3 regions of the Streptomyces sp. CB09001 genome follow, and region 1 is predicted to be linked to each of the others. Evidence: riboswitches for the same ligand, from Rfam matches in the RefSeq annotation. Region 1 holds a riboswitch; each other region holds the start of a gene.
What was found. A riboswitch is a leader RNA that binds a small molecule or an ion and turns the genes downstream of it on or off. The one in region 1 is predicted to bind thiamine pyrophosphate.
Positions count from the first base shown of each region.

Region 2: linked by a shared signal. The riboswitch ahead of thiC (phosphomethylpyrimidine synthase ThiC) and the one ahead of C4J65_RS25165 (thiamine ABC transporter substrate-binding protein) in region 1 are both predicted to bind thiamine pyrophosphate.
Region 3: linked by a shared signal. The riboswitch ahead of thiO (glycine oxidase ThiO) and the one ahead of C4J65_RS25165 (thiamine ABC transporter substrate-binding protein) in region 1 are both predicted to bind thiamine pyrophosphate.

Region 1 is NZ_CP026730.1:5,367,718-5,371,857, reverse strand. Features, by position in the region: gene C4J65_RS25170 (iron ABC transporter permease) at 1-1,083, opposite strand, end outside; gene C4J65_RS25165 (thiamine ABC transporter substrate-binding protein) at 1,164-2,213, opposite strand; TPP riboswitch at 2,368-2,473, opposite strand; gene rlmN (23S rRNA (adenine(2503)-C(2))-methyltransferase RlmN) at 2,533-3,639, opposite strand; gene C4J65_RS36155 (hypothetical protein) at 3,683-3,859, opposite strand; gene C4J65_RS25155 (phosphatidate cytidylyltransferase) at 3,948-4,140, opposite strand, start outside.
Region 2 is NZ_CP026730.1:3,629,477-3,633,616, forward strand. Features, by position in the region: gene C4J65_RS16705 (SsgA family sporulation/cell division regulator) at 1-150, shown strand, start outside; gene C4J65_RS16710 (YibE/F family protein) at 199-1,734, opposite strand; TPP riboswitch at 1,806-1,995, shown strand; gene thiC (phosphomethylpyrimidine synthase ThiC) at 1,988-3,826, shown strand; gene C4J65_RS16720 (VWA domain-containing protein) at 3,907-4,140, shown strand, end outside.
Region 3 is NZ_CP026730.1:1,578,793-1,582,932, reverse strand. Features, by position in the region: gene thiO (glycine oxidase ThiO) at 1-1,203, opposite strand, end outside; TPP riboswitch at 1,201-1,312, opposite strand; gene C4J65_RS07410 (hypothetical protein) at 1,365-1,751, shown strand; gene C4J65_RS07405 (FAD-dependent oxidoreductase) at 1,748-3,028, shown strand; gene C4J65_RS07400 (Rv2175c family DNA-binding protein) at 3,070-3,435, shown strand; gene thiE (thiamine phosphate synthase) at 3,574-4,140, shown strand, end outside.

The DNA.
Region 1 (4,140 bases):
GAAGCGGCCCGCGTCGCGCCGGGTGAGCGCGGTCGCGGCCAGCGCGCCGATCACCACGGCGATGGCGGTGGCGGCGACGGCGTACTGGAGGGAGTTGCCGATCGCCTCGATCGGCGGGACGAGGAAGGCGCCGCCGTCCTCGCGGGTCAGCGCCCGGTAGTAGCCGAAGCCGGACGCGCCGAGCGACCGCTGGACCAGTACCGCGAGCGGCAGCACCAGCAGGACGGCGATGACGCCCAGGACGCCGGCGAGCAGCGCCCACTGACCCGCTCCGCGCGGCCGGCGCGCGGTCGTGGCCGCGTCCACGAGCCGCAGTGCCGACTCCCGCCGCCGCACCGTCCAGGCGTGCACGGCGAGGACGGCGACGACCGCCGCGAACTGGATCAGCGTCAGGACGGCGGCCGTGGACAGGTCGAAGACCTGCGAGGTCTGGCGGTAGATCTCCACCTCCAGGGTGGAGAAGGTGGGTCCGCCGAGGATCTGGACGACACCGAAGGAGGTGAACGTGAACAGGAAGACCATCAGCGCGGCGGCGGCCACGGCGGGCGCCAGCGCGGGCAGCGTGACCTGCCGCCAGGCCCGCAGCCGGGAGGCGCCGAGCATCCGCGCGGCCTCCTCCTGCCGCGGGTCGAGCTGCGACCACAGTCCGCCGACGGTGCGGACGACCACGGCGTAGTTGAAGAAGACGTGCGCGAGCAGGATCGCCCACACCGTGGTGTCCAGGCGCATACCCCACAGCTCGTCGAGCAGCCCGCCGCGCCCGACCAGCGCCAGGAACGCCGTACCGACGACGACCGTCGGCAGCACGAACGGCACGGTCACCACGGCCCGCAGGACCTGCTTGCCGGGGAAGTCGAAGCGGGCGAAGACGTACGCGCCGGGCAGCGCGACCAGCAGCGTGAGACCGGTGGACGCCAGCGCCTGCCAGGTGGTGAACCACAGCACGTGCCGCACGTCGGACTGTGCGAGCACGTCCCCGATCCGACCGAGCTGCCAGACCCCGTCGACCTCGAGGCCGCGCGCGACGATGGCGGCGACGGGGTAGGCGAAGAAGACCGCGAAGAACGCGACGGGCAGGGCCATGAGGCCGAGCCGAGCCACGCTCCCGCGCGCGGTCCGCGCCGGCCGCACCGCCTGCTTCACCGGCTGCGTCCCTTCGTGCCCTACTTCAGTACGAGCGAGGTCCACGACTTGACCCACTGGTCGCGGTTGTCGGCGATCTTCACCGGGTCGAGGGTCTGCGGGTCCTTCGCCTGCGGCCCGAACTTCGAGAACACCTCGGGGACCTGCGCGCCCTCCCGCACCGGGTAGACAAACATGTTCAGCGGCATGTCCTCCTGGAAGGACTCGCTCAGCAGGAAGTCCAGGAGCGCCTTGCCGCCCTCGGGGTTCTTCGCGTTGCTGAGCAGACCCGCGTACTCGACCTGCCGGAAGCAGGTGCCGTCGGCGACGCCCGTGGGGGCGGTGGCCGGCTGCGGGTCGGCGTAGACGACCTCGACGGGCGGGGAGGAGGCGTAGGACACGACGAGCGGACGGTCGCCCTTGGCCTTCTTGCCGCCGGCCGAGCCGGAGAACTCCTCGTTGTACGCCTGCTCCCAGCTGTCGACGACCTTGACGCCGTTCGACTTGAGCTTCTTCCAGTAGCCCTCCCAGCCCGCGTCGCCGTACTTGGCGGCGGTGCCGAGCAGGAAGCCGAGGCCGGGCGAGGAGCTGCCCGCGTTCTCGGTGACGAGCAGGTCCTTGTACTCGGGCTTGACCAGGTCGTCGAGGGTCTTGGGCGGGGTCAGCCCGTGCTCGGCGAAGTACGCCTTGTCGTAGTTGACGCAGATGTCGCCGGTGTCGACGGGCGTGACCCGGTGCTTGTCCCGGTCGGCCCGGTACTCGGGCAGGACGAGGTCGGAGCCCTTGGCCTCGTACGGCTGGAACAGGCCGTTGTCGAGGGCGCGGGAGAGCAGGGTGTTGTCGACGCCGAAGAAGACGTCGCCCTGCGGGTTGTCCTTGGTGAGGATGGCCTTGTTGACGGCCTGTCCGGCGTCGCCGTCCTCCAGGACCTTGACCTTGTAGCCGGAGTTCTTCTCGAAGGCGGCGATCACGTCCTTGGACGCGGCCCACGAGTCGTGGCTGACCAGGGTCACGGTCTTGGAGCCGCCGGAGCCGCTGCCGTCGCCGCCGTCGTCGGACGAGGACCCGCAGGCGGCCAGCGTGCCGACCATGCCGAGCCCGACGGCCAGGACACTGACCTTCTTGGTGACGCCCTTCTTGGTGACGCCCTTCTTGGTGATGCTCACTGAATTCCTCCTGGGTGACCAGGAGAAGACGCGGCCCCGCCCGGAACCCCTGGCGAGGGTCCCGGGCAGGGCGCAACAGCTCGAGTGGTGACCGATCTCCCTACCCAGAATGACCTGGGCCAGGTTCGGAGGGTCTGCGGCCGGTGCCGCACTCTCAGCGCTGTGGCGCTCCCCTGTCGGAATATGAAGATGTGATGGCTTTGACGATGTACTGGATGTACTACTGATACTCCCGCCGGTCAGGTTACCGCTCGCTCGCGGCGAGCTGACCACACGCCCCGTCGATCTCCTGCCCACGGGTGTCCCGGATCGTCACCGGCACACCGTGCGCCGCGATGGCCTCCACGAACGCCTTCTCGTCCTCGGGCCGGGACGCGGTCCACTTGGAGCCGGGCGTCGGGTTGAGCGGGATCAGGTTGACGTGCACGGGCCTGCCCTTGAGCAGCCGCCCGAGCCGGTCGCCGCGCCAGGCCTGGTCGTTGATGTCGCGGATCAGGGCGTACTCGATGGACAGCCGGCGCCCGGACTTCGCCGCGTACTCGAACCCGGCGTCCAGCACCTCGCGCACCTTCCACCGCGTGTTGACGGGGACGAGGGTGTCGCGCAGCTCGTCGTCGGGGGCGTGCAGCGAGATGGCGAGCCGGCACTTGAAGCCCTCGCCGGTGAAGCGGTGGATCGCGGGGACGAGACCGACCGTGGAGACGGTGATGCCGCGCTGGGAGAGCCCCAGCCCGTCGGGCTCGGGGTCGGTGAGCCGGCGGATGGCGCCCACGACCCGGTTGTAGTTGGCGAGGGGCTCGCCCATGCCCATGAACACGATGTTGCTGAGCCGCGCGGGGCCTCCCGGGACCTCGCCGTCCCTGAGCGCCCGCATGCCGTCCACGATCTGGTGCACGATCTCGGCGGTCGACAGGTTGCGGTCCAGGCCGGCCTGGCCGGTGGCGCAGAACGGGCAGTTCATCCCGCAGCCCGCCTGGGAGCTGATGCACATGGTCACCCGGTCCGGGTAGCGCATGAGCACCGACTCGACGAGCGTCCCGTCGAACAGCTTCCACAGCGTCTTGCGCGTGGTCCCCTGGTCGGTCGACAGGTGCCGCACGACCGTCATCAGCTCGGGCAGCAACGCTTCCCGCAGCCCCTCGCGCGAACCGGCGGGGATGTCGGTCCACTGCTCGGGGGCGTGCGCGTACCGCGCGAAGTAGTGCTGCGAGAGCTGCTTCGCACGGAACGGCTTCTCACCGATCGCGGCGACAGCCTCCTTGCGCTCGGCAGGCGTGAGGTCGGCAAGGTGCCGCGGCGGCTTCTTGACTCCGCGCGGCGCGACGAATGTGAGTTCTCCGGGCTTAGGCATGGCTGTACCAGTGTCGCAGATCGACAAGGGTGACCCGAGCGGCTCAGAACAGGCCCGCGACCAAGGCGACGACCGTGGTGACGTACTGCTTTGTGCGGTGCCACGGACCGCAGTAGCGGCGCACCCTGCGCCGGCCCTTCTGGTCGAGGAGGGCCCGGCACCACACGCAGGGCAGATCGCCGTGGTATCTGCCGTCGTCGCCCCGCCTCGCCTGCGCCATGGCGGAACTTTAGACGATCACTGGGCAGGGCCACATGGGAACGGCCCCCGCCTGTGCAGGCGGAGGCCGTTCACCGAAGTCGTGTCGGTCACCCCGACCCCACGAAGATCACCAGCAGCAGCCACACCACCGGTGCCGTCGGCAGCAGCGAGTCCAGGCGGTCCATGATGCCGCCGTGGCCCGGCAGGAGGGTGCCCATGTCCTTGATGCCGAGGTCCCGCTTGATCATGGACTCGCCGAGGTCGCCCAGCGTGGCGCTGACGGCGACCACGAGGCCGAGC
Region 2 (4,140 bases), 1.7 Mb from region 1:
TTCCGTTCCTCCGCCGCGCCCCTGGTGGCCTTCCTCGACCGCACCGACAAGCTGGTGCCGCTGGGCCAGGAGGGTGCGCTCGCCGACTTCGACAGCCACCTCGACGAGGCCCTGGACCGCATCCTGGCGGAGGAACAGAGCGCGGGCTGAACCGTTCCGGCAGCCAGGCGGTGGTGGCGTAACGCTTCGCCGGACGCGTCAGCGCTTGCGGCGACGGCCCCGCCCGCCACGGGCCGGGGCACTGGCCCCGCCACCCGCCGTCGCCGCCCGGGCCGGTCGTTCGGCCGGCCGGTCCGCCGACACGACCAGGGCGGCCAGGGCCGTGGTGACCGGCACGGAGGCCACCAGCCCGATCGAGCCGACCAGCGTCCGCACGATCTCCTCCGCGACCAGCTCGCTGTTGGCGACGGTCCCGACACCGCTCTGCGCGATCGAGAACAGCAGCAGCAGGGGCAGCGCCGCGCCCGCGTAGGCGAGGACGAGCGTGTTCACGACCGAGGCGATGTGGTCGCGGCCGATGCGGATGCCCGCGCGGTACAGACCGCGCCAGCCCATCGTCGGGTTGGCCTCGTGCAGTTCCCACACCGCCGAGGTCTGGGTGACCGTCACGTCGTCGAGGACACCGAGCGAACCGATGATGACCCCGGCGAGCAGCAGACCACTCATGTCGATGGACGGGTACAGGCCGTGGATGAGGCCGGTGTTGTCGTCCGTGTTGCCGGTGAGCGCGGCCCAGCCGATGAAGAGCGACCCGAGCACGCCGATCAGCAGCAGCGAGATCAGGGTGCCGAGCACCGCCACGGAGGTGCGGGCCGACAGTCCGTGGCACAGGTACAACGCGATCAGCATGATGGCGCTGGACCCGATCACCGCCACGACCAGGGGGTTCGAGCCCTGCAGGATGGCGGGCAGGATGAAGAAGTTCAGCAGCAGGAAGCTGATGGCCAGCGAAACCAGCGCCATGAGTCCGCGCAGTCGTCCGACGACCACGACGGCGAGGGCGAAGATGCCGGCGAGCAGGGCCAGGGGGAGCCTGCGGTTGATGTCGGTCACCGAGTACTGCAGGTCCTTCGGCGCGGAGGGCTCGTAGGCGACCACCACCTCCTGCCCCTCGTGCAACTGCCGTGACTGGTCCGGCTGCACGATCTCGTCGAACGTGCGGCCCTTGTCGTCGCCGGTGTCGACGCGGATGGTCGCCCGTTTGCAGTCGCCCTTCGCCTGCTGCACCGCGGAGGAACCCTCGGCGGTGGATGTGTCGCCGGTCGGGACACCGCCCGAGGCGTTGACGGACTGGCAGCTCAGTTCGACCACCTTGGTGACCGTGGCCTGCTGCGTCTGCCGGTCGAAGCCGACGCCGGTGCGCTCGTGCGGCGGTGCGCCGCCCGGCCACAGCACCGCCAACCCGACCAGTACGGCCGCGGTGAAGGGGATCAGGATCGCGGCGATGACCTTCCGCAGATGCCGGGAGACGGGAGCCGCCGGTCCGTGCCCGTGCGAGTGCCCGTGCCCGCCGCCGTGTCCGTCGCCCGCGCCGTGCCCGCCGCCCGCGCCGTGTCCACCGCCCGCGCCGTGTCCATGGTCCGCATCGTGCCCGTAACCCGCCTCATGTCTGCCGGCGTTCACGTCGTCAGCGACGCCGGGGACGTGGCCGGCTGCCCGGCCGTCGCCCTCTTCGGCGTTCGGTCCCCGGCGGGGCCGGCGCGGCGGGAAGGAGGGATGCTGCGGTGTGGTCACCGCCCGATCATCGCAAGAACGAGGGGGGCCCTCTGTTCACCGCGCCCGAATGGGGGCTAGCGTGGAGGCACCTTTGTACACGCGGGAGCTCGGAGCACCGGGCTGAGAGGGCGCTGACCTCCGTTCCAGCGATGTTTCACGGGAAACGTCACCGAAGTCGAGTGACGTATCCCACGAAGCGTCGACAGACGGAAGCCGCTGCGTCGACCGCCGAACCTGTTACCGGGTAATGCCGGCGTAGGGAGTAGGTCTCATGACCATCAAGGACGCACGCACGCCTGCCTCCGCACAGAGCACCGCACAGCACTCGACGCAGGACTCCACGCAGGACTCCGCACAGGAGGACACCGCGGAGACCACGGAGGCCGGAAAGTCCATCGGCTGGCACAAGGCGTACGTCGAGGGATCGCGCCCCGATCTGCGGGTGCCGGTCCGTCAGGTGCACCTCACCAACGGGCAGTCGGTCACGCTGTACGACACCTCGGGCCCGTACACGGATCCACTCGTCGACACCGATGTCCGCAGGGGACTGGCGCCACTGCGGGAGAACTGGATCATCGCTCGCGGCGACACCGAGGAGTACGCGGGCCGTCCCGTCCGTCCCGAGGACGACGGACTCAAGCACACCTCGCCGCGCGGCGGCCTGCGCAACCTCGATGCCGTCTTCCCCGGACGCCCGCGCCAGCCGCGCCGGGGCCGGGACGGCAGCGCGGTCACGCAGCTCGCCTACGCGCGACGGGGCGAGATCACGCCGGAGATGGAGTACGTGGCCGTCCGGGAGAACGTCTCCCCGGAGGTGGTCCGCGAGGAGATCGCCGCGGGACGTGCCGTGCTGCCCGCCAACGTCAACCACCCCGAGATCGAGCCGATGATCATCGGCAAGCGGTTCCTGGTGAAGGTCAACGCCAACATCGGCAACTCGGCCGTGACGTCCTCCATCGAGGAGGAGGTGGACAAGATGACCTGGGCGACCCGGTGGGGTGCGGACACGGTCATGGACCTCTCCACCGGCCGCAACATCCACACCACCCGCGAGTGGGTCCTGCGCAACTCCCCCGTTCCCATCGGAACCGTGCCGCTCTACCAGGCCCTGGAGAAGGTCGACGGCCGTGCCGAGGAGCTGACCTGGGAGATCTACAAGGACACCGTCATCGAACAGGCCGAGCAGGGTGTGGACTACATGACGGTCCACGCGGGCGTGCGCCTGCCGTACGTCCCCCTGACCGCGAACCGCAAGACCGGCATCGTCTCGCGCGGCGGATCGATCATGGCGGCGTGGTGCCTGGCGCACCACAAGGAGTCGTTCCTCTACGAGAACTTCGAGGAACTCTGCGAGATCCTCGCCGCCTACGACGTCACCTACTCCCTCGGCGACGGTCTGCGTCCGGGGTCGATCGCGGACGCCAACGACGAGGCGCAGTTCGCCGAGTTGCGCACGCTCGGGGAACTCAACCGGATCGCCAAGCGTTGCAACGTACAGACCATGATCGAGGGCCCGGGACATGTCCCGATGCACAAGATCAAGGAGAACATCGACCTTCAGCAGGAGATCTGCGATGAAGCTCCGTTCTATACGCTCGGCCCGCTGACGACGGACGTCGCGCCGGCGTACGACCACATCACCTCCGGCATCGGTGCCGCGATGATCGCCTGGTGGGGCACGGCCATGCTCTGCTACGTCACGCCCAAGGAACACCTGGGCCTGCCCAACCGTGACGACGTCAAGACCGGCGTCATCACCTACAAGATCGCCGCCCATGCCGCCGACCTCGCCAAGGGTCACCCAGGTGCACAGGAGTGGGACGACGCGCTGTCGGACGCCCGGTTCGAGTTCCGGTGGGAGGACCAGTTCAACCTGGCCCTCGACCCGGACACGGCCCGGGAGTTCCACGACGAGACACTGCCGGCCGAGCCCGCCAAGACCGCTCACTTCTGTTCCATGTGCGGGCCCAAGTTCTGCTCGATGAAGATCTCGCAGGACATTCGCCGGGAGCACGGGGGCAGCAAGGGCGAGATCGAGGAGGGCATGGCGCAGAAGTCGAAGGAGTTCGCGGCGGCGGGCAACCGCGTGTACCTGCCGATCGCGGACTGAGTGCACCCGCGTGGGGAGGGGGACAGGCCGCAGGGTCGGCCCTCTCCCCGCGGAGGGGCCCTGCTCGGCAGACTGGGCGCATGACAGCCACCTCCCTGAGCAAGGGTGCCAACGTCGCCGTCGACTCCCCCGCGGTGCGCGCCGAACTCGTGTGGTCCCCGGGACCGGGCGTCCCCGAGGTCGACGCCTCCGCCCTGCTGCTCACCTCGGCCGGACGGGTGCGGGACGACGGTGACTTCGTCTTCTACAACCAACCCCGTCACACGTCCGGCGCGGTGGGCCACCTGGGCAAGCGGGTCGGCCCCGGCACGGAG
Region 3 (4,140 bases), 3.8 Mb from region 1:
CGAGAGTGCGGGGGCGGCACTGAAGCGCCGCGGGCTGAAGGGACGGGCCTCCTCCGGCAGCTCCCCGCCGGTCAGGGCGTCCGCCATGACGTCGCCGGTGACGGGGGTGAGCAGGACGCCGTTGCGGTGGTGACCGGTGGCCAGCAGCAGGCCGTCCAGCGCGGTCGGGCCGAGCAGCGGCGCGTTGTCCGGGGAACCTGGGCGCAGACCCGCGCGGGTCTCCGTCAGGGGCAGCTCCGTGATGCCGGGGACCAGCTCGTGCGCGTCGCGCAGCAGCTCGTAGACACCGCCCGCGGTGACCGTCGTGTCCCAGCCCAGCTCCTCGCTGGTGGCGCCGACGACCAGTTCGCCGCTCTCCCGGGGCACCAGGTAGACGTGGTTGCCGCGCACCACGGCGCGCACGGTCCGGTTCAGCAGCGGCCCGGGCGTCCGCGGCATGGTCAGCCGCAGTACCTGCCCCTTCACCGGCCGCACCGGCGGCAGTACGGCCTCCGGCACGCCGTCGAGCCGCCCGCTCAGGCTGCCCCCGGCCAGCACCACCTGCCCGGCCTCCAGGGCGGTGCCGTCGGCGGTGACGACGCCCGTGGCCCGCTCCCCGCGTCCGACGGTGAGCCGCTCGGCCCACACCCGGTGGAAGACCACGCCCGCGTGTTCACAGGCGGCCACCAGCGCGTGGGCGAGGCGGCGGGGGTCGATCTGGTGGTCGCCGTCCACCCGGAGCCCCCCGCGCACGCCCGGCGCGAGCATCGGCTCCAGACGTCGGCACTCGCGCCCCGACAGCCACTCGGACTCCAGGCCGGAGCGCTGCTGGAGCGCGTGCAGTTCGCGCAGGTGGGCGCGGTCGTCGGCGTCCAGCGCGACGGCGAGGGTGCCGCAGCGCCGGTAGCCGAGGTCGTGACCGGTCAGCTCGGTCAGCTCGGCCGCGAACTCCGGGTAGCGGCGGGCCGAGGCGAGGTTCAGCGCGAGCAGCGTCTCCTCGCCGTAGTGCAGCTCCGTGACGGCGGCCAGCATCCCGGCCGCCACCTGGGCCGCCCCGCCGCCGGGCTCGGGATCCACGAGCGCGGTGACCAGCCCGCGCCGCGCGGCCCGCCAGGCGGTGACGAGGCCGATGATGCCGCCGCCGACGACGAGCACGTCGGGTGTGCGAGGCGTACGAGGCGTGTGCGGAGGTGTGTGTGATGGAGACGACAACGGAGACGACATGGGCGTCCAGCCCCTCCCTTCGCCGGCATGACCCGGATCAGGTTCGTACGGTCGGAGGCCGCCAGCCTCCCTCTCAGCCCGGTGCGTCCGGGCTCCCGCGAGTGCCTTACGTTGGCCACCCTAGCCCGCAGCGCAACGCACGTGTAAGGGAGCCTCCACCCGTGGCGCGTTCACTCGACGGTCTCGTCCTCGCCCCCGTCGCCGACCAGGCGCCCGGCCAGGTGGGCACCCGGACCCGGTTCACCTACCACGAGCAGGACGGCGCCGTGTGGGCCGAGTACGAGGGGGGTGACGTCGTCCGCGGGCGGCTGGTGGGCACCCGGGAGGGCGACCGCCTCGACTTCCGGTACGTGCAGCTCAAGACCGACGGCAGCACGTCGTCGGGGCACTGCGTCTCCACCGTCGTCGAACTGCCGGACGGGCGCGTGCGACTGGACGAGACCTGGGAGTGGGAGTCGCAGCCGGGCAGCGGGACCAGCGTGGTGGAGCAGCTCACCGCGCACGGGCACCGACCGGCGAAACGCCGGGTGTCTATGGTGATCAGGTGAGCGAGCAGACGCGGGAACGGGGACAGGGACCGGCGGCGGACGCGGAGCGCCGCGCGGTCGTGGTGGGCGCCGGGATGGCGGGCGTACAAACCGCGGTCGCCCTGCGGGAACAGGGCTTCGCCGGCCCGGTGACCCTGATCGGTGCGGAGCCGCACCAGCCGTACGACCGTCCCCCGCTGTCCAAGGCCGTCCTGCTCGGCACCGCGGAGGGCTCCGCCTTCGACGTCGACTTCGAGGCGCTCGGCATCACCCTGCGGCTGGGCTGCGAGGCCCTGGGCGTCCGCCCCGCGGAGCACGTCCTGGACACCTCCGAGGGGCCCGTGCCGTACGACGTCCTCGTCCTTGCGACCGGCGCCGAACCGGTCCGGCTCCCCGGCGCCGAGGGCGTGCCCGGCGTGCACCTGCTGCGCACCCTGGACGACGCGGAACGGCTGCGGCCGGTGCTCGCCCGGCAGCATGACGTCGTGGTCGTCGGCGCGGGCTGGATCGGCGCCGAGTTCGCCACCGCCGCGCGCGAGGCGGGCTGCGCGGTGACCGTGGTGGAGGCCGCCGACCGGCCGCTGGCCGACGCGCTGCCCGCCGAGGTCGCCGCGCCGATGACCGGCTGGTACGCGGACGCCGGGGCGGAACTGCGCACCCGCGCGCGCGTGGCGCGCGTCGAGTCCGGCGGCCCCGGCGAGTCCGGCCGGGTCGTGCTCGACGACGGAACCCGGCTGACCGCCGACGCGGTCGTCGTCGGCATCGGCGCCCGCCCGGCCACCGGCTGGCTCGCCGCGTCCGGCATCGCCCTCGGTGCGCACGGCGAGGTCCTGGCCGACGACCGCCTGCGCACCTCCGCGCCGGACGTCCACGCGGTCGGCGACTGCGCCTCCTTCCCCTCCGCCCGCTACGGCGAGCGGCTGCTGGTGCACCACTGGGACAACGCCCTCCAGGGCCCGCGCGCGGTCGCCGCCGACATCGTCGGCTCCCCGGGCGGCGAGGCCCCGGCGGCCTACGATCCGGTGCCCTACTTCTGGTCCGAGCAGTTCGGCCGCTTCGTCCAGTACGCCGGTCACCACACCGCCGCCGACACCACCGTGTGGCGCGGCGACCCCGCGAGCCCGGCGTGGACGGTCTGCTGGCTGCGCGAGGGCCGCCTGGTCGCCCTGCTCGCGGTGGGCCGCCCCCGCGACCTGGCGCAGGGCAGGCGCCTGATCCAGGCGGGTACGCCGATGGACCCGGACCTGCTGGCCGACCCGGCGAAGCCGCTGAAGGCGGCGACGGCGGCCACGGCGTAGCCAGGTTTCCGACTGTCAGTGCCAGGTGGCAGGCTGGAGGCGTGACCGAGATTGACGCAAAGACCGATGCTCTCGTGCCCGCCTGGCTCACCGTTCCCGACATCGCCGAGATGCTCGGCGTCGAGGTGACCCGGGTACGCCAGCTGATCAAGGAGGGCCAGCTCATCGCCGTACGCCGCGGTGAGAACCGCGCGCTGCACATCCCCGCGGCCTTCATCGACGAGGACAAGGTCGTCAAGGGCCTGGTCGGGACCCTGACGCTGCTGCGGGACGACGGCTTCACGGCCGAGGAGATGCTGGAGTGGCTCTTCACGCCCGACCCGAGCCTGCCGGGCACCCCCGCCCAGGCGCTCAGTGAGAATCGCGGTACGGAGGTGAAGCGCCGCGCCCAGGCGCTCGCCGTCTGACCCCATCACCGATCCGGCACCACCGATCCGCCACACCGCCCGGCGTGCGGGCCACGCACGCCGGGCGCCGTGCCCGTACGCCACCATCGCGGGGCCCGTCGTGGGCCCACGCCACCGAACGACCCGGGGGACACCCGCATGCCCGACACCGCCCCGACCGCCGCCCGCGCCCGGCTCGCCGACGCCCGGCTCGCCGACGCCCGGCTCTACCTGTGCACGGACGCCCGCCGGAGCCAGGGCGACCTGCCCGAGTTCCTGGACGCCGTACTCGCCGGCGGCGTGGACATCGTGCAGCTGCGGGACAAGGGAATGGAGGCGGCGGAGGAACTGGAGCACCTGGCGGTCCTCGCCGACGCCTGCGCCCGCCACGGCAAGCTCCTCGCGGTCAACGACCGCGCGGACGTCGCCCACGCCGCCCGCGCCGACGTGCTCCACCTCGGCCAGGGCGACCTGCCGGTGCCCGCCGCCCGCGCGATCCTCGGCGACGACGTGCTGATCGGCCGTTCCACGCACGCCGAGTCCGAGGCCGCCGCCGCCGCGGCCCAGGAGGGCGTGGACTACTTCTGCACCGGTCCGTGCTGGCCGACCCCCACCAAGCCCGGCCGCCACGCACCCGGCCTCGACCTGGTCCGCCGCACGGCCGCGCTGGGCACCGACCGCCCCTGGTTCGCGATCGGCGGCATCGACCTCGGCAACCTGGACGAG